Regions from separate parts of the Microbispora sitophila genome, predicted to be linked through region 3. Evidence: riboswitches for the same ligand, from Rfam matches in the RefSeq annotation. Region 3 holds a riboswitch; each other region holds the start of a gene.
The links. A riboswitch is a leader RNA that binds a small molecule or an ion and turns the genes downstream of it on or off. The one in region 3 is predicted to bind S-adenosylmethionine.
Positions count from the first base shown of each region.

Region 1: linked by a shared signal. The riboswitch ahead of IL992_RS42510 (aminotransferase class V-fold PLP-dependent enzyme) and the one ahead of IL992_RS22345 (hypothetical protein) in region 3 are both predicted to bind S-adenosylmethionine.
Region 2: linked by a shared signal. The riboswitch ahead of thrC (threonine synthase) and the one ahead of IL992_RS22345 (hypothetical protein) in region 3 are both predicted to bind S-adenosylmethionine.

Region 1 covers NZ_JADBGC010000039.1:14,327-20,817, forward strand. The annotation lists gene panC (pantoate--beta-alanine ligase) at 1-430, opposite strand, end outside; gene IL992_RS42490 (Rossmann-like and DUF2520 domain-containing protein) at 421-1,311, opposite strand; gene IL992_RS42495 (SAM-dependent methyltransferase) at 1,473-2,441, shown strand; gene IL992_RS42500 (cytochrome P450) at 2,431-3,630, opposite strand; gene IL992_RS42505 (pentapeptide repeat-containing protein) at 3,707-4,384, shown strand; SAM riboswitch class IV at 4,445-4,560, shown strand; gene IL992_RS42510 (aminotransferase class V-fold PLP-dependent enzyme) at 4,611-5,882, shown strand; gene IL992_RS42515 (NADH-quinone oxidoreductase subunit D) at 5,953-6,491, shown strand, end outside.
Region 2 covers NZ_JADBGC010000019.1:157,775-164,265, reverse strand. The annotation lists gene IL992_RS31300 (alpha,alpha-trehalose-phosphate synthase (UDP-forming)) at 1-1,210, opposite strand, end outside; gene IL992_RS31295 (RNA polymerase sigma factor) at 1,314-1,865, shown strand; SAM riboswitch class I at 1,962-2,101, shown strand; gene thrC (threonine synthase) at 2,116-3,378, shown strand; gene IL992_RS31285 (MoaD/ThiS family protein) at 3,424-3,699, shown strand; gene IL992_RS31280 (cold-shock protein) at 3,956-4,156, shown strand; gene groL (chaperonin GroEL) at 4,563-6,185, shown strand; gene IL992_RS31270 (GNAT family N-acetyltransferase) at 6,257-6,491, opposite strand, start outside.
Region 3 covers NZ_JADBGC010000011.1:339,791-346,281, forward strand. The annotation lists gene IL992_RS22330 (DEAD/DEAH box helicase) at 1-1,794, shown strand, start outside; gene IL992_RS22335 (ACT domain-containing protein) at 1,799-2,197, opposite strand; gene IL992_RS22340 (hypothetical protein) at 2,222-2,809, opposite strand; SAM riboswitch class IV at 3,029-3,146, opposite strand; SAM riboswitch class IV at 3,228-3,336, shown strand; gene IL992_RS22345 (hypothetical protein) at 3,385-3,732, shown strand; gene IL992_RS22350 (tetratricopeptide repeat protein) at 4,015-5,691, shown strand; gene IL992_RS22355 (soluble NSF attachment family protein) at 5,775-6,491, shown strand, end outside.

The sequences.
Region 1 (6,491 bases), on a different contig from region 3:
CGACGTCCGGCCGCACCAGGTTGAACAGCTTGAGCACCACGGTCAGCACGCCGTCGAAGTGGCCGGGCCGGAAGGCGCCCTCGACCACCCCGCCCATGCCGCCGGCCGAGACCTCCACCTGGCGGTCCGGCAGGTACATGTCCTCGGCCGAGGGCGCGAAGACCATGCCCACGCCCTCCTCCTCGCACACCCGGAGGTCGGCGTCGAACGTACGGGGATAGCGGGAGAAGTCCTCGTTGGGGCCGAACTGCAGGGGATTGACGAACACGCTCACCACCACGTGGTCGGCGTGCTCGCGCGCCAGCCGCATCAGTGACCGGTGACCCTCGTGGAGCGCCCCCATCGTGGGGACCAGGGCGATCCTCCCGGGGCCGAGGGCGTCCCTCGCCTTGTCGAGGGCGGCGCGGTCCGCGGCGACGGTCAGGTCCATATGTTCCCTCCCAGGGCATCCAGCAGGCGTTCGGCCGCCTCCGGCTTGAGCAGGCCCGCCGCGAGCGCCCGGTCGGCGGTGAGCCTCGCGAGGGCGACGTACGCGTCCGCGGCCTCGGGGGCGGCCAGGATGAGCGCGTCGACGTGCTTGCGCACGGTGCCCGCGTCGCCGCGGACCACGGGCCCGGTGAGCCCGCTGATGCCGAGGCGCAGCACGTTGTCGAGCGCCGCGCTCAGCAGGGGGCCGAGCATCCGGCCAGGATGCTCCACGCCGATCTTCGCGAGCAGTTCCTGCGACTCGGCGACGAGCGTCACCATGTGGTTCGCGGCGCCGGCCAGGGCGGCGTGGTAGAGCGGCCGGTCCTGGTCGGCGATCCACACCGGCTCGCCGCCCATCTCGATCACCAGCGCCTCGGCCACCGGCCGCAGCAGGTCGGGCGCCGTGACGCCGAACGAGCAGCCGTTGAGCCGGGTCAGGTCGTCGCTCCTGCCGGTGAACGTCATCACGGGGTGCAGCGCGAGCGGCAGCGCCCCCGCCTCGGCCGCGGGGTCGAGCACGCCCAGGCCGTACGCGCCGCTGGCATGCACGAGCAGCTTGCCGCGCAGGTCGGCCCCGGTGGCGGCGAGGCCGGAGACGAGGCCGGGCAGCACGTCGTCCGGCACGGTCAGCAGCACGAGCTCGGACCGCGCGATCACCTCGTCGGGCCTGCTGAGCTTCAGGCCGAGGCGGTCGGCGGCCCGCCGCGCCGACGCGTCGGACACGCCGCTGGCCGCCACCACCCGATGACCCGCGAGCATGAGCGCGGCTCCGAGCACGGAACCGACCCGTCCCGCGCCGAGCACTCCCACGGCGAGCCGCGCCGGGCGGTCACTTGTGTCCATGACGCCTCCCCTCGGTTCAGCGTAGCGGCGGCGCTCCCGCCGGCCCGGGCGTGGCCCAACGGTCGGATTTTGTCCCGTTTCTCACGGGCCTATGTTGAGCCATAAGTACGAAAGTGACTACTTTTCGTCACACCCTCGGCGTGTCGGTAACCTGAAGCGTCGTGGAGGTCACCTGGCGGGAGGCCATGCGGCGGGCGCTCTACGGCGCGGAGGGCTTCTACCTGCGGGAGCGCCCCGACCGCCATTTCCGCACGTCGGTGCATGCCTCGCCGGTCTTCGCCGAGTCGGTGCTGCGCCTGCTCCTGCGGGTCGACGCGGCCCTCGGCCGGCCCGATCCGGTCGATCTCGTGGACATGGGCAGCGGCAACGGCCTGCTGGCCGCCCGGGTGCGGGCCGCCGCGCCACCGGACCTCGCGGAGCGGCTGCGAGTCATCGCCGTCGACCTGTCCCCCCGGCCCGGCGATCTCGACCCCCGCGTCGCCTGGGAGCCGGAGGCGCCGTACGGGATCACCGGCCTGGTGATCGCCAACGAGTGGCTGGACAACGTGCCGCTCGACATCGCCGAGATGACGCCCGACGGCCCTCGCCTGGTGCTCGTGGACACCTCGACCGGCGAAGAACGGCTCGGGCCCGCTCCCGGCCCCGAGGACCTGGCCTGGCTGGAGCGCTGGTGGCCGCTGCGCTCACCGGGGGAACGCGCCGAGATCGGCCACCCCCGCGACGAGGCGTGGGCCTCGCTGATCACGCGGCTGGCGCGCGGCACGGCGGTCGCCGTGGACTACGCCCATCCGGCCGGGCGGCGGCCCCCGCTCGGCACGGTCGCCGGATATCGCGACGGCTCGGTGGTGCCGCCCACACCGGACGGGTCGTGCGACATCACCGCACACGTCGCGCTGGACGCCTGCGCGGCGGCAGGCGAGCGGGCGGGGGCGCGGGCGACCACGCTCACCACGCAGCGGGAGGCGCTGCGCGACCTGGGGGTCACCGGCGCCCGCCCGCCGCTCGCGCTGGCGTCCGCCGATCCCGCCGGATACGTACGCGCGCTCGGCCGGGCCTCCCAGGAGGCCGAGTTGATCGACCCGGCCGGTCTCGGCGGCTTCGGCTGGCTCAGTCAGGTGGTCAGACGGTGACCTTGAGCGACTCCAGGCCGCGCATGATGTAGCTGGGCTTCCAGGCAGGCTCCTCGGCGAGCTCAAGCTTGGGCGCCAGCCGCAGCAGGGCCCCGAACGACTCCGCCATCTCGACCCGGGCGAGCGGCGCGCCGAGGCAGAAGTGGATGCCGGCGCCGAACGAGATGTGCGGGTTGTCCGCCCGGCCGAGGTCGAGACGGTCCGGGTCGGCGAAGACCTCCGGGTCCCGGTTGGCGGAGCCGAACAGCAGGGCGATCTCCACACCCCGGGGGATCGTCACCCCGCCGACCGCGATGTCCTCCAGCACCCACCGCTCGAACATCTGCGCCGGGGTGTCGTAGCGCAGCAGTTCCTCGACCGCCGTCGGCATCAGGCCGGGGTCGGCGCGCAGCCGCTCCAGCTCACCCGGGTTGCGGAACAGCGCCCACCACCCGCTGCCGGTGGCGTTGACCGTGGCCTCGTGGCCGGCGTTGAGCAACAGCACGCAGGTGCCGATCAGCTCGTCCTCGGTCAGCCGGTCCCCGTCGTCAACCACCTGGGCCAGCGCCGAGATCATGTCGTCGCCCGGCCGCTCCCTGCGTGCCCTGGCCAGCTCGCGCAGGTAGCCGGCGAACTCCGTCGCCGCGCGTACGGCGGTGTGCTGGACCTCCAGCGAGGGGTTCAGCTCGTACATCCCGCAGATGTCGGCCGACCAGGGGCGCAGCAGGTGGCGGTCGGCCTCGGGCACGCCCAGCATCTCGGCGATCACAGTGACCGGCAGCGGCTCGGCCACCTCTGCCAGCAGGTCGCCGCCGCCGCGCTCGACCAGTCCCTCGGTCAGCTCGGTCGCGATCTTCCGTACGCGGGGACGCAGCGACTCGACCATGCGGGGCGTGAACGCCTTGGACACCAGGCGGCGCAGCCGCGTGTGGACCGGCGGCTCGACGTCGAGCATCCCGGCCCGGATCACCCGCCAGAACGGTTCCTGGAACTCCGGCTCGGGCTCGCGGCCGAACGCCTCGTGCGTCGCCACGTGCAGGTAGGACCGGCCGAGGCGCCGGTCGCGCAGCAGCGCGTTCACGTCCGCGTGGCGGGCGATCAGCCACTGTCCCGTCGGCTCGAAGAAGCTGACCGGCTCGTTGTCGCGCAGGTCGCGGTAGGCGTCGTAGGGGTACGCGATGAACTCGGCATTCCAGGGATCAAACTTCACAATGGACAACAATACGGATGAAAGACCTCGCCCGGGAGTACGGGCGTGCGGGTCCGTCATGGCGTAGGTTGGGGCGATGCCGAAGCGCCGCGAACAGCACCGCAGAGAACCCCGCGAGCTCGGCGAGTTGCCCTACGCCGATCACCTCGAACCGTTCGACGGCCGGCTCGCTCAGGGCGGCGACTACGACACGGTCCTGTTCGACGGGCAGGAGTTCGAGGACGCCGACGCCTCCAACGCCCGGTTCATCGAGTCGGCGTTCACCTCGGTGACGTTCGTCGGCGGCCGGTATCGGCGCGCCCGGTTCTCGGACGTGTGGCTGAACGGCGTGCGCTGGGTGGGCGGCGACCTCACCGAGTCCACCTGGGCGGACGCGGAGATCATCATGAGCGCCCCGGCCGGCACGGCGCTGCCCGGCGCCGAGATGAACCATGTGACCTTCCACCGGTGCAAGCTCGACTCGGTCAACCTCCGCGCGGCCGACCTGCGGGAGGTCTCGTTCGTCGAGTGCACGCTGCGCGACGTGGACTTCGCGGGCGCCACGCTGACCGGCGTCGCCTTCCCCGGCTCCACGCTCGAACGGGTGCGTTTCGACAAGGCGTGCATGTCCCGGGTCGACCTGCGTGGCGCCGTGTCCCTGGGCATCTCCGACGGCTACGACGCGCTGCGCGGCGCGACCATCAGCGGCGTCCAGTTGATGGAGCTCGCGCCGATGTTCGCCCACATCCTGGGTGTCACGGTCGACGACGACTGAAGGCACTTGAGTCCACGGCACTTGCGGCCGGGGGGCCGAACCGGGTTATAGTGCCGTCCAGGTCATGAGTGCCAGCGTCAAGCCCCGGCTTGCTGGCCGGCAACCCTCGCGCTCGCGGCGGGGTGCCCCGGGTGAGGACCGGGTCCGGCGCGAGGTGTGCCGGACAAGCGCGGGCCCTGCCTTCCGACGCCATGGCCGGGGTCCCCGACCCCGAGGAGGCGTGGCGTTGTCCGCACTCACCTTCGTCCAGCAGGCCGTCAACCGCATCTCCGAGCCCGTGCGCCTACCGGCTGTCGTGGGCTCCGACCTGGAGGTGCCCGTCAAGGGCGGCAGGCTCGTGCCGTACGCGAACCTCGACTACGCGGCGAGCGCGCCCTGTCTCGAGCCGGTGAACGCCGCCGTCGCGGCGGCGCTGCCGGCCTACTCCAGCGTGCACCGGGGCGCGGGCTACGCCTCGCAGCTCACGACGGCCAGGTATGAGCAGGCCAGGCACACCGTTCGGGCCTTCGTCGGCGCCCGCCCCGGCGACGCGCTGGTCTTCGTGCGCAACACGACCGACGCCATGAACCTGCTGGCCCGCAGCCTCCCCGAGGGAACCACCGTCGTCGTGTTCGAGACCGAGCACCACGCCTCGCTGCTGCCCTGGCCGAACGCCGTACGGCTCGCGCCGCCCGCCTTCCCGGGCGAGGCGATCCGGGCGGCCGACGAGGCGCTCGACGCGATCGAGGGCCCGGCCCTGCTCGTCGTGACCGCCGCCTCCAACGTGACGGGCGAGCTGTGGCCGATCGCCGGGCTGGCCCACATCGCCCACCGGCACGGCGCGCGGATCGCCGTGGACGCCGCTCAGCTCGTCCCCCACCGCGAGCTCAACCTCGCCGCGCTCGACCTCGACTACGTGGCCTTCTCCGGGCACAAGCTCTACGCCCCGTTCGGCGCCGGGGTGCTCGTGGGCCGACCCGACTGGCTCGCCGACGCCGATCCGTACCTGCGCGGCGGCGGAGCCGTACAGGCGGTGGGCGAGACCACCGAGTGGAGCGACGACCCCGAGACGCGGCACGAGGCGGGCACCCCCAACGTGCTCGGCGCGATCGCGCTCGCCGCCGCCTGCGACGCGCTGACCGCGACCGGCTGGACCGCGCTGGTGCGGGAGGAGGAGCGGCTGCTCGCCCGCCTGCGTGCCGGGCTCGCCACGATCCCCGGCGTACGCGAGCTGTCGCTGTGGGGCCAGGACCACCCGCGCGTCGGCATCGTGTCGTTCACCGTCGCGGGCCGTACGGCACGCGAGGTCGCCGAGGCGCTGTCGGCCGAGTGGGGCATCGGCGTCAGGGACGGCAAATTCTGCGCCCACCCGTTCGTCCGCCACCTCCTCGGGGGCGGTGAGGACGGCGGCTGCGCGGACGGCACGTTCAGCGCCGTACGCGCCTCGATCGGCATCGGCACGACCACCGAGCACGTCGACCGCCTCATCGAGGCCCTACGCGATATCGCCACCGCCTGACGGCGGAGAGCCAGGTCGAGCTCGCGGGAGGCTTTCGCTCGTGCGGTATGAGCGTGAAAGCATGGACGGCATGACGACCGAGCAGGAGGGCGCGCGCCGGGAACGCATCGTGGGGATCGGCGCGGGTGCCGACGCCGTGCAGGCGAGGGAGCTGGCCACCGAGGACATGATCCTCAACATCGGCCCGCAGCATCCGTCCACCCACGGCGTCCTGCGGCTGCGGCTCGTCCTCGACGGCGAGCGCATCACGGCCGCCGAGCCGATCGTCGGCTACATGCACCGCGGCGCGGAGAAGCTGTTCGAGGTGCGCGACTACCGGCAGATCATCGTGCTCGCCAACCGGCACGACTGGCTGTCCGCGTTCGCCAACGAGCTGGGCGTCGTGCTCGCGGTCGAGCGCATGCTGGGCATGCAGCCCCCGCCCAGGGCGGTGTGGGCCAGGACGCTGCTGGCCGAGCTCAACCGCGTGCTCAGCCACCTGATGTTCCTCGGCAGCTATCCCCTGGAACTCGGCGCGATCACGCCGGTCTTCTACGCCTTCCGCGAGCGGGAGACCCTGCAGCACGTCATGGAGGAGATCTCCGGCGGCCGCATGCACTACATGTTCAA
Region 2 (6,491 bases), on a different contig from region 3:
GCGCGCACCGGGGCGACAGGATCGGGCCCTCCTTGGCCACCAGGTTCATGCCGTCCCTGATCGGGTTGACGAGCAGGACGTCGGCCAGCCGGTAGGCGGCCAGCGAGCGCGGGTAGTCGTCGTTCACGTTGAGGATCAGCGGGTCCCAGTCCTCGGTCGCGTACTCGTCCTCGATCTCCTTGGCGCAGCGCTGCACGGCCGCCGTGTACTCGCGGTATTCCGGCAGGTCGTGCCGCGAGGGGTAGGCGAACGCGAGGTGGACGACCCGGCCGTGCCACTCCGGATGGGCGGCCAGGAACTCCTGGTAGGCCCGCAGGCCGCGCACGATATTCTTGGACAGCTCGGTGCGGTCGATGCGCACGATCAGCTTGCGGTCGCCCACGAGGTCCCTGATCACGGTCATGTGCGACTCGACGTCCGGCTCGGCCGCCCGGGCGAGCAGCGCCTCGCCGTTCACCCCCAGCGGGTGGACGCCGATCCTGGTGGTCCGCCCGTCGTACGTCACCGTGCGGGCGGCGTGGTCGGCCCTGGCCCCGAGCAGCGTCTCGCAGCAGTCCATGAAGGCGCGGGCCCAGCGCGCGGTGAGGAATCCGGCGTGGTCGGCGCCGAGGATGCCGGTCAGCACCTCGGCCACGACGTCCTCGGGCAGCAGCGCGAAGTATTCGGGCGGCGCCCAGGGCGTGTGCGAGAAGTGGGCGATGCGCAGGTCGGGCCGCTCGACCCGGAGCATCGCCGGGGTCAGCGTCAGGTGGTAGTCCTGCACCATGACGCGCGCCCGGTGGGCCGCCTCCTCGGCGAGGGCCAGCGCGAAGGCGCCGTTGTACGTGCGGTACGACTCCCACTCGCGATGGAACCGCGTGCCGAACTCGGGGGAGAAGGGCATGTTGTAAAGCAGGTGGTTGACGAACCAGAGGGTCGAGTTGGCCACGGCGTTGTAGGCCCGGTGGAAGACCGCGGGCGGGATGTCCAGCATGCGGATCGGCCCCGTCTCGAAGCCCCGGTCGAGCCGCCCGCCGGGCGCCTGACGCACCGCGCCCCGGTCGCCGTCCGACAGCGCCGCGCAGACCCACAGGACGTCGGTGTCCCTGACCACCTCGGACAGGCCGGAGACGAGCCCGCCCCCGCCCCTGCGCATGGTCAGGCCGCCGTCGTCCGACAGCGTGAAGGACACCGGGCCCCGGTTGGACGCGATAAGAACGGTGCTGCTCATCTTGGGGTTCCCTCGATCAGAGCGGGCGCGCATGCCGGAAGATTAATAAAAGCCGACCTCCGTCAATAGGATGTCAACCGATCGCGGGAGGGCTGAATACGGCATGGCACTGGACGACACGACCGAGGACCTGGCCCGATCGGCTGCCCAGGGGGACCATCGCGCGCTCGGTGAACTGCTGCGGCGCATCGAGCCCGACGTGCTGCGGCACTGCGAGCGCCTTCTACCGTATCGGCAGGACGCCGAGGAGGCCGCGCAGGACACGCTGCTCGCCGTGGCGCGCAACATCGCGAGGTTCGAGGGGCGGGCCAAGTTCAGCACCTGGCTGCACATCGTGACCGTGAACTGCGCCAGGACCACCTACCGCTCGCTCAAGCGGCGCTCGTCGGAGCAGGCGGAGGAACTGCCCGAGCAGCGGCCCGATCCGCGGCGGGTGAGCGTCATCGCCGGCTCGCGGCTCGACCTGCTCGACGCGATGGAGGCGCTGGAGGCCGAGCGGCCCGACCTCGCCCAGGCGCTCGTGCTGCGCGACATCTGCCAGCTCGACTACTCGGAGGTCGCCGACCAGCTGAAGATCCCCCTCGGGACGGTCAAGTCCCGTATCCACCAGGCGCGCAAGTACGTGCAGAGCGCCCTCGGTGAGGCGTACGGCTGATACGAAACGTCTCGCTATGTGAGACGTCGGAACGGACACCGGGGACGCCGGGGTACAGTGCTAGGGACCTTCCCCGGAAGGTCTTACAACTGAACATGCTCATCCAGAGGGGTGGAGGGACCGGCCCTGCGAAGCCCCGGCAACCTCCCCGGTGTCGAACTCGTGCCCACGAGGCCCGGCCGGGACAGGTGCCAATTCCGGCTCGCGGCCAAGGTGGTCGCGAGCGAAGATGAGGGAAAGGCCTCGCTTCATGGCGCACACCAGCACTGCCGCGAACACCGTCGAGTTCGGCCCCGCCACCGGTCTTTCGTGTCGCGAATGCGGCGCTCTTTATGACCTCGGTCCGATTTTCGCCTGTACGGAGTGTTTCGGCCCACTTGAGGTGGCGTACGACTTCGGCGAGGTTCGCCGGGAGGACATCGAGTCGGGCCCGGCGAACATCTGGCGATACCGCTCCCTGCTCCCCGTTCCCGCCGGAGTGGCGGCCAAGCCCAACCTCCAGCCCGGCTGGACCAAGCTCGTGAAGGCCGACAGGCTGGCGGCCGAGCTGGGCCTGCGGTCGCTTCACGTCAAGGACGACTCCGGCAACCCGACCCACTCCTTCAAGGACCGGGTCGTCGCGATCGCGCTGGAGGCCGCGCGCAACTTCGGCTTCCACACCCTGTCGTGCTCCTCGACCGGCAACCTCGCCGGCGCGGTGAGCGCGGCCGCCGCCCGGGCCGGGCTGGACTCCTGCGTGTTCATCCCCGCCGACCTGGAGCCGGCCAAGGTCACCATGGCCGCCGTGTACGGTGGCCGCCTGGTCGCCATCGACGGCAACTACGACGAGGTCAACCGCTTCTGCTCCGAGCTCATCGGTGACGAGCTGGGCGAGAAGTGGGGCTTCGTCAACGTCAACCTCCGGCCCTTCTACGCCGAGGGCTCCAAGACGCTGGCGTACGAGATCGCCGAGCAGCTCGGCTGGCGGCTGCCCGACCAGATCGTCATCCCGGTGGCCTCCGGCTCCCAGCTCACCAAGATCGACAAGGGTTTCCGTGAGCTGATCAAGCTGGGGCTGGTCGAGGAGCGGCCCTACCGGATCTTCGGGGCGCAGGCCGAGGGCTGCTCGCCGGTCTCCCGGGCCTTCAAGGCCGGGCAGGACGTCGTGCAGCCGGTGCGGCCCGACACCATCGCCAAGTCCCTGGCGATCGGCAACCCGGCGGACGGGCCGTACGTGCTCGACATCGCGCGGCGGACGGGCGGCGCGGTGGAGGACGTGAACGACCGGGAAGTGGTCGAGGCCATCCGCCTGCTGGCCAGGACCGAGGGCGTCTTCGCCGAGACCGCGGGCGGTGTCACGGTCGGCGTGCTGCGCAAGCTGGTGCGCGAGGGCCGCCTCGACCCCGACGCCGAGACCGTGGTGCTGAACACCGGCGACGGGCTGAAGACGCTCGACGCGGTGGCCGAGCACGCCCGTCCCGCCGCAGTCATCCGTCCCTCTCTCGACGCGTTCCGTACGGCATTTGCCAACTGAAAGCGTTTCAAAAGGCCCATCGGTAGTAACGAAAGCGAGCGAACAATGAGCGTTTCCGTGCGGATTCCGACGATTCTCCGGACGTACACCAACGGAGCCGCGGAGGTGAGCGGGGAGGGGGGAACGCTCCGGGAGGTCCTGCAGAAGCTGGACGCGGACTACCCCGGCATCGGCGGGCGCATCCTGGACGAGACGGGTAAGATCCGGCGTTTTGTCAACGTCTACGTCGGGGAAGAGGATGTCCGATTCGCCGACGGTCTGGACACCGCCACGCCGGACGGGGTGCAGATTTCGGTCATCCCCGCCGTCGCCGGAGGCTGAGCCGCCGCGCCGGGGCCGAGCACCTGACATGCACTTCTATCGATGAAGAAGTCATGCGATGCCATGGCAAATGGTGCAGCTCTCAACTATTCAACAGCAAAGTGAATATTCTTCGATCCCGCTTTGAGCGAACGCCAAGTAGTAGTTTGCGGATTGACTCTGTTGTCCTACGCCTTGACACGGGTATGGTCGAGGACGATCGACAAAACCGGGGGCTTCTTGGGTGTGGTCCCCAGCCCAGCAAGAGGAGTCGGAAGTGGCGCAGGGCACCGTCAAATGGTTTAACGCGGACAAGGGCTACGGCTTCATCGCGGTAGACGGTGGTAAGGACGTGTTCGTCCATTACTCGGCAATCCTGATGGACGGCTACAAGGCCCTCGAGCAGGGTCAGCGGGTTGAGTTCGACATCACGCAGGGTCAGAAGGGCCCGCAGGCGGAAGCCGTACGGGCCGTCTGATCCCGTCATCGACCTTGGAAGGCCCGGCACGCGGACACCGCGTGCCGGGCCTTCCGCTTCGCTCGTCGGGGCGCTCTTATCCGCGGGGTCGCGCCGGAGGCGCGCCGGGAGCACAGCCCTCGTCACGTGCTCGCTCGTTCCTCGGTCCAGACACCGGCGCGCCCCTCCGGCTCGCTCGGTGTCTCCCGCTTCGCACTGGTCTGGACATACCGTCCAAGCTGGTCAGCACGGCTTCCGCTTGCACTCTCATGGGTAGAGTGCTAAATACTTGTTTGGCACTCTGAGGTCGAGAGTGACAACAACCGGGATCGGGGCGATGGGGCCCGCGCAGGGATAGCGGGTCCGCGCCGTCGCGGGCGTCGGCTCGGTCCGTTGAAGACACCCTGCTACTGGGAGGTCTAGCCTAATGGCAGCCAAGATGATCGCGTTTGACGAGGACGCCCGGCGCGGTCTCGAGCGCGGTATGAACCAGCTCGCCGACGCCGTGAAGGTGACCCTCGGCCCCAAGGGCCGCAACGTCGTGCTGGAGAAGAAGTGGGGCGCCCCCACGATCACCAACGACGGTGTCTCCATCGCCAAGGAGATCGAGCTCGAGGACCCGTGGGAGAAGATCGGCGCCGAGCTCGTCAAGGAAGTCGCGAAGAAGACCGACGACGTCGCCGGTGACGGCACCACGACGGCTACCGTGCTCGCCCAGGCGCTGGTCCGCGAGGGTCTGCGCAACGTGGCCGCCGGTGCCAACCCGATGGCGCTGAAGAAGGGCATCGAGGCCGCCGTCGAGCGTGTCAGCGAGGAGCTGTCGAAGCTCGCCAAGGACGTGGAGACCAAGGAGCAGATCGCCTCCACCGCCTCCATCTCCGCCGCCGACACCGAGATCGGCGCTCTCATCGCCGAGGCGATGGACAAGGTGGGCAAGGAAGGCGTCATCACCGTCGAGGAGAGCAACACCTTCGGCCTGGAGCTGGAGCTCACCGAGGGCATGCGCTTCGACAAGGGCTACGTGTCCGGCTACTTCGTGACCGACCCCGAGCGCATGGAGGCGGTCTTCGAGGACCCGTACATCCTGATCGTCAACTCCAAGGTCTCGGCGAACAAGGACCTGCTCCCGCTGCTCGACAAGGTCGTGCAGTCCGGCAAGCCGCTGGTCATCATCGCCGAGGACGTCGAGGGCGAGGCCCTGGCCACCCTGGTCGTCAACAAGATCCGCGGCCTGTTCAAGTCCGTGGCCGTCAAGGCTCCGGGCTTCGGCGACCGCCGCAAGGCCATGCTGGGCGACATCGCCATCCTGACCGGTGGCCAGGTCATCTCCGAGGAGGTCGGTCTCAAGCTCGAGAACGCCACCCTCGACCTGCTCGGCCGTGCCCGCAAGGTCGTTGTCACCAAGGACGAGACCACGATCGTCGACGGCGCCGGTGACGCCGAGCAGATCGCCGGCCGGGTCAACGAGATCCGCGCCGAGATCGAGCGCACCGACTCCGACTACGACCGCGAGAAGCTCCAGGAGCGCCTCGCCAAGCTGGCCGGCGGCGTCGCCGTCATCAAGGCCGGCGCGGCCACCGAGGTCGAGCTCAAGGAGCGCAAGCACCGCATCGAGGACGCCGTCCGCAACGCGAAGGCCGCGGTCGAGGAGGGCATCGTCCCCGGCGGTGGCGTGGCCCTGCTGCAGGCCGGCGCCAACGCGTTCGACAAGCTCGAGGTCAACGGCGACGAGGCCACCGGTGCCGCGATCGTCCGCAAGGCCCTCGAGGAGCCGCTGAAGCAGATCGCCGTCAACGCCGGCCTCGAGGGCGGCGTCGTGGTGGAGAAGGTCCGCAACCTCCCGGCTGGTGAGGGCCTCAACGCCGCGACCGGCGAGTACGTCAACATGTTCGAGTCCGGCATCATCGACCCGGCCAAGGTCACCCGCTCGGCGCTGCAGAACGCGGCGTCCATCGCGGCGCTGTTCCTGACGACCGAGGCCGTCATCGCCGAGAAGCCCGAGAAGGAGAAGGCCCCCGCCATGCCCGGCGGCGGCGACATGGACTTCTGATCCATCTGCCTGCTTCGTCTCAACGGAAGGGCGGTTCCCCCTCGGGGAGCCGCCCTTTCCCGTTGTGCGCCTCAGGTGAGGCGCCTGACCCAGCGGGCGCAGTCGGTCTGCATCGCGTATCCCGCCGCCGTCCAGGCGTGGTGCGCCAGAGCGTTGTCGTGCAGGACCATCGCGTCCGCGCGGAACGCGCCGAACTTCCTGAACCGCTCCTCGGCAGCCCGGATCAGCCGCGATCCGATGCCCATGCGCCGGTGGGCCGGGTCCACGGCGAGCCGGTAGAGGTGGGCGCGCCAGCCGTCCCACCCG
Region 3 (6,491 bases):
CCCGCCGACCCGTCGCTGGCCGATCGGCCGGACGGCCACATCCTCGTCGACGAGATCGCGGCCGATCGCGGTGCCCCGCTCGCGAGGCACCGTGTGGAGGTGGGCGGGCGACTGCGGGAACTTCGCAAGACGCTGGACGCGCTGAAACGACGCAATGGGCAGCTGACGACAGCGGAGGAGACCACGCGGCTCCGCACCGAGACCGAGATCGCCGAACTGCAGGCCGTCATGCACGAGCTGGACAGGCAACTGCGCGCGGTCCGGCGGCAGATCTGCCGGGAGGCCACGGTCGTGGCCGCCACCGCCCACCAGGTCGTCCTCGAAACACTCAAGGAGATCACCTTCGACGTGGTCGTCCTCGACGAGGCGAGCATGACCAGTGCCGCCCTGGCGATGCTAGTCGCCGGCGCCGGGTGCGGGCACACCGTCATAGCCGGGGACTTCCGCCAGCTTCCGCCGGTCGCCGTGGCGGAGACCCCCGCCGTCCATGAGTGGCTCAAGCGCAGCCCGTTCGAGAAGGCGGGCGTCGCGAGCGCGGTGACCGAGGGGCGCCCGCCCGTCCGCCTGGCCGCCCTCACCGAGCAGTACCGCATGCGGCAGCGCATCGGCTACGTCGTCAGCGGAGCCTTCTACCCGGAGAGCCCGCTCAGCACAGCGAAAAGCGTGGCGAACAGGGCGGTCAGAAGCCGGGCACCGTGGGCGAGCACCCAGCTCGTGGTCATCGACACCTCGACGATGAGAGCCCGCACCGCGCGCAGGCAGGGCATCTTCTCGCGGTACAACCTGATGCACGCCCAGCTGGCGGCCGCCCTGGTCGGCGGCGCGACCAGTCAGACGCAGGATCTCGCCATGATCAGCCCGTTCGCACCTCAGGCACGGCTGCTGGAGGCACTCCTGCCCGAGGTGCATCTGGAGGAGTGGGCGGCCTCGACCGTGCACCGGTTCCAGGGCGGTGAACGGGACATCATCGTGTACGACACGGTGGACACCGGGTGCGGCGTGTCACCGTTACATCCCTGGTTCACCGAAGGCGACACCGGCAGCGAGGGAGCGCGCCTGCTCAATGTGGCCGCCAGCCGGGCACGCGATCATCTGGTGGTCATCGGCGCTATCGACAGTCTCTTTCGACCCAGGGCCGCTCGCGACCCGGTGTGGATGTTCTTCGCCCACCTGCTCGCCCAGGCGAAACGCCTGCCTTGGGAAGACCCGGTCGCCTCAGAGGGTGGCGTCACCGAGCACATCGAGAGCGGGATCGCGGAGCGGCTGCGCGAGGACATCGCGCGGGCAGCGACGGTCGACATGTGGCTTCCCGAGACTCCCCTGCTGGGCCTGGCCGACCTGCTGCCCGCGCTGCGGTCGGTAGACCCAGACGACTCCGAGTCGGAGGCGGTGACGGTCTGGATCGAGCCGGAGGCCGACGGCCACCTGCCCGCCGAAGCGCTGCGGGCACGGCGAGAGGGCGTCAACATCCGCCCCTGCGTGCCGATCCTGGAGTCGTGCGCCGTGGTCGGCGACATCGTCTGGTCCGCCAGCGGGTCGCTGCTCGGCCCTGACCCCGGTGTCGTCCTGCGGACCGAGCACCGCGCGTTCGCCGACGCCGTACGGCGGGCGCAGCGGCGCCGGCCCGGCGGCGCGGGCAGCGTTCCCGGCAGCGGCCAGCTCGGCGACGACTGCGGACGCTGTCGACGCATGCTGGTCCGCTACGAGCAGGACCATCGGGGCAGGCCGGACCTCCGCTACGAATGCCCGCACTGCGACCGTCTGCCACAAGGAGGACGGCGCTCCCGCCGGTGAGCCGTCAGGCGGGTCGGCGAGCGAGGTTCTCCATCACCTCCACCGCCTCGTCGGCACGCTCGTACGGCACGAAGAGGTGGTCGTGGTGGAATCCGGCGACGACATTGCAGCTCAGGCCCGCGACGGCGAGTTCCCGCGCCACGGCGGCCGTGAGGCCTACGGCTTCGAGCGCCGAGCGGACGCGCAGCGTGATCCAGCCCGCCACGTAGTCGTACGTCAGCCCCGCCGCGTCGGCTTCCCCCTGCGGCAGGACCAGCGTGAGGCCCTCCTCCTCGGCGACCGTGACGACGGGCCTTACGCCCGGCGGGACGTCACCGTCGACCGTGGTGAACACGTAGCGGCCAGGGTTGAGCCGCGGGCGCATCGTGGTCAGCAGTGTTCGCAGGTCGGTCTCACCGGTCATGACCGGCACCCTACAAGCGGCCTTTCAGCACCCGAGATAGGCCCAAAGGAGGTCGTCGTCGCGACGGACGGTGAAGCCGAGGGCCTGAAGCGCGGCTTCGATCTCGTCGCGCCGCTGCGCCGGGTAGACGAACTCGGCCTTCTCCCACTCGTGGGTGGGCATCGCCTCCCAGCCTCCCTCCACCTCTCCGAAGCGCTCGGCGATCTCGCGGGGCATCCAATGGTCGGTGTCCACGTCGGGGTCGGGTTCGTTCGGTTCGGCGTTCTCGGAGACGCTCATGTCGAAGGCCGGATGTCCGTTCAGGCTGAACGGCTCATCGTCATCGGGCAAGACCAGGGCGGCGATTTCCCCCTCACTCATCTCGTCGAGATCAGCATCGGGGTTCGCGGCCTCGTAGAGCTCGATGTAGTAGTCGAGCAGGTGCGGGAAACGATCGACGTCATCGACCTGCCACCAGCCGGCCGCACGGGCCTCGCCATAAGTTCTGGCCTCCTTGAGCGCCTTCTGCCCGGCGGCCTCCCGCTCGGCGTATGTCAGAGGGACGACGCATAGGTGATCCACTTTGAGCACGCCGGTGACGAGGGTGAGCGTGTCGCCGAGGGCCGCGAGCACGTCCGCTGCGCTCCGCCGCTCAGGCCTCTCCAGGTCAGCCATCAGTTCCTCCGGATCGATGTGATCCAGCCGAAGTCACGTCGTACAGGTGTCCCGGCAGGACACGAGGCTCCAGGCGTCGAGGTCGGCGGGAGCGGACGGTCGCAGTGCCGTTGGAATTCAGGGATAAGGCCATGAGGGTCCTTGTGGTTCCGGGACCCCCTTACCCGAGGGCAGGGAGATCCGCGCTTGCCCCTGCTGGGCCGGCAGCGGCCAGGTCTTCCCCGGACGGCACCTTGCGCGGTGAGGCGAGGTTGCCAGCCGACGAACGTCCAGGGGCGCGATCGGCCTCGTGACCCGGCCCAGATGCTGGCACGGCCACCCGGTTCGTGTCCAGATGTTGGCCATCGTCGGCCTACGTCGTTAATGTCCCGCCCTGGGTCATGAGTTCCAGCGCCAAGCCCCGGCTCGCTGGACGGCATCCCGCCCGCTGCGGGTGCCCCGGGTGACGACCCGCTCCGCGCGAGGCGCGCGGAGAACGGCGGATCACCGGGGCCGGTTGGGGCTATCGGGGTCCCAGGCCCCGGAGGTGCGTCATGCCCATCCCGAACGATCTCTACGCCCTGCTCCACACCCACTGCCCCGGCTGTGGCGTCCTCTACAACGCGATGGACCTGGGGCCGCGCGAGCCCGTCATCGAGGCGTTCCCCGGCGCGTACTACGCCCAGTGTCCGCACTGCAAGGTCCGGTGGCACGTGCACCGGCCCGGCGCCGCCGAGCGCGACCGGGCCGACCTGTTCGCCGAACGCCCAGCCGAACAGCCCGACCTCGCCGCCGCCTGGACCGGCGCCGTATTGCGCCTCACCCTGGACGGCCACATCCTGCAGGTGGGGCCCCTGGTCGGCACTTCCGAGGCCGAGGATGTCCCGCATCCCCTGAAGTGACCTGGTCGTCGTCACCCGGCTGCCGCAGCGGCTCTGCGTGATGACCGTACACGGCTCTCGGCTGCGACACCTGCCATGGCGCCCGGGCAGACGGACCGGCCGGCGCCCGCGCCGGCACCGTACACATCCGGCCCACCGTCCCCCACCGCCACGGCCTGGCACGTCGAGCAGCCGTCACTGGACCGTGACAAAGGCAGTGTGGACCTGATTCACAGCAGCCACTTATGGTGTGATCACTCCCGTTTCACACAAAGATGTCCCGCTCTACCGAAAGACCCGTTTATGGAACTCCTCGAGGCCTGTGCCCGGATCGGCGAACTCAATCCTCACCTGATCGACGCCGGCGTGCTCCGGTCGATCGAGACGCTCGCGGCCCGCGCCCCCGGCGTCGAGCCGATCCCCGACAGCCATGACGCCGAGGAACTCCTGTACGCGGTGACCGACGAGGTGATCCGGATCGGCCAGGACTTCGAACGCCTGGGCCGTGTCGACGACCTGATCCTCACCCGCCGGATCGTCGCCGACCTGCTCCGGCCGGTCCGCGAGCGGAACCTCCTGGACTTCGCCAACGCGCTCGGCATGCTCTCCTCGCTCCTCGCCGAGCGGGGACGCCACGCGGAGGCCGTGGACGTTCTCGGGGAGTGCGCAGACGTACTCCGGCCCCACCTGGTGCTCGGCGTACGCCACCGCGGCATGTACGCCCACGCTGTGCGGGACCGAGGCACGTCGCTTGTCGAACTGGGGCGGGTGGAGGAGGCGGTGACCGCCCACCGTGAGGCGCTGCGGCACTACCAGCGCTGCGCCGCGGAGGACGCGAGCTATGCGCTGGACGTCGCGCTGACCTGCCATACGCACTCGGTTCTCCTGGACCAGGCAGGGCATCCGGACCTGCTGGAGATCGCCGAACTGGGAGTCTCATGGGCGCGGGCGGTCCTGGCCGACGGCGGCGAATGCCGCTTCCAGCTCGCGATGATGCTGCGCTACCGGGCGAGCGCGCTGCTCCGCCTCGACCGGCCGGAAGAGGCGGTGGAGAACGGGCTGGAGGCGGCGGCCGTCCTGCGGGAGATCGCCGGTCATCCGGTGAACGACATTCAGCTCGCACTCATCCTGCATCTGGTCTCGGACCCGTTGTCCGCACTGGACCGGGATGACGAGGCGCTGGGGACCGCGGCGGAGGCCGTCGGGATCGTCGAGAGGCCCGACCCCGAGCCCGCCCTGCGCGCACTCATGCTCTGGACGTACGGCAGGCGACTGCTGGAGCACGGCCGCCTCATGGAGGCGAAGGACGCCTACCTCGCCGCAGTGCCGGGCGGCGAGGACTTCCGCGAGGGACTGGCGCCGGAGCTTTACCGGCTGGCGGAGATCCTCGTCGGCGAGGGCCTGCTCAGCGAGGCGTCCTCCATCCTGACGGTGACCGCGCGTCAGTACAAACTGTTGGCCGCCGCGGACTCCGACTGGGCCGTACCGCACGCGGAGCTGCTCGGCCGCCTCGCGGAGCTGGAGTTCCACCGCGGGCACCACGAGGCGGCGCTGCGCCACGCGGAGCGTGCGGTGGCCGTGGCGCGGAACTCCGGGGACCGCGAGACCATCGCACGTGCCATGGGTCACCTCGGCAGCAGCCTCGCGGGCGCCGGGCGCCACGACGACGCCGAGCGGGCGGCCCGCGACGCGCTGGAACTGTGGCCAGGACGCCTACCTGCCCACCCTCGCGGGCGCCTGGAACAACCTCGCCAACAAGCTCCGGCCGCTGGGGCGGCGCGAGGAGGCCGTGGTGGCCGCGCAGAAGGCGGTCGCCCTGTACGAGCAGGGCGACGAGCCGCAGCACCTGGCCAACGCGCTCAACAGCCTGGGCGCGCACCTCGCCTCGCTCGTGCTGCCCGAGCAGGCACGCGACGCCGCCGCCCGGGCCGTGACCATCTACGATCGGCTGGTCCCCGGCGAGCGCAGATATCTGCGTGACCTGTCCATCGCGCTGGACAACCTGTCCGGCTACCACGCGGCGCTCGGCGAACTCGACGAGGCCGATCGGCGAAGAGATCGAGGTGCTGCGGGTCGTCGTGGCGTTGCGGGAGACCGCGGAGCCCATGACGCAGGAGGCCGTCGGAGCGCTCGCTCTCGGCGTGGGCAGGCTCGGCTCGGCCCTCACCCGCGCCGGCCGATTCGCCGAGGCCGCGTCCGCGAGCCTGCGTGCGGCGACGTTGCTGGAGGACCTCGTCTCGGCGGGACATTCCGGCCTCCGTTACTTCCTGGCCCAGGCGGACGAGGACGCGGGGAACGCGCTGGCCCGCCTGGGCGAGCCGGGGGGCGCCGCCAGGCACATGCGCCAGGCGGTCGGCCTGTACGAGGACCTCGCGGCGGAGGATCCCGGCCATCGCGACCTCCTTGCCCGTGCCTCCGGAGCACTCGCCGACCTGCTCGCCGACCTCGGCGATCTGGCCGGCGCGCTCGAAGCGTACGAGCGGGCCGTGAACCTCTACCGGGCGCTCCTGGACGAAGGCCACACCGCCGTACGGACAAACCTCCTCGGGGCCCTGACCTCGGCGGCGAGAACCCGCGACCGGGCCGGGGACGCGGCCGGGTCGCTGACGTTCACGCGGGAGGCGATCGGGCTTCTCGAGCAGGCCGCCCTCGTCGACGTGGACGCGAGGCCCGTTCTTGCCGGTCTTCTCGAGACCGCCGCCGAGGGGCTCGCCGAGATCGGTGAGGACGAGCACGCCGCCGACGCGGCCCTGCGCGCGGCCGACGTGGCACGGCGGCTG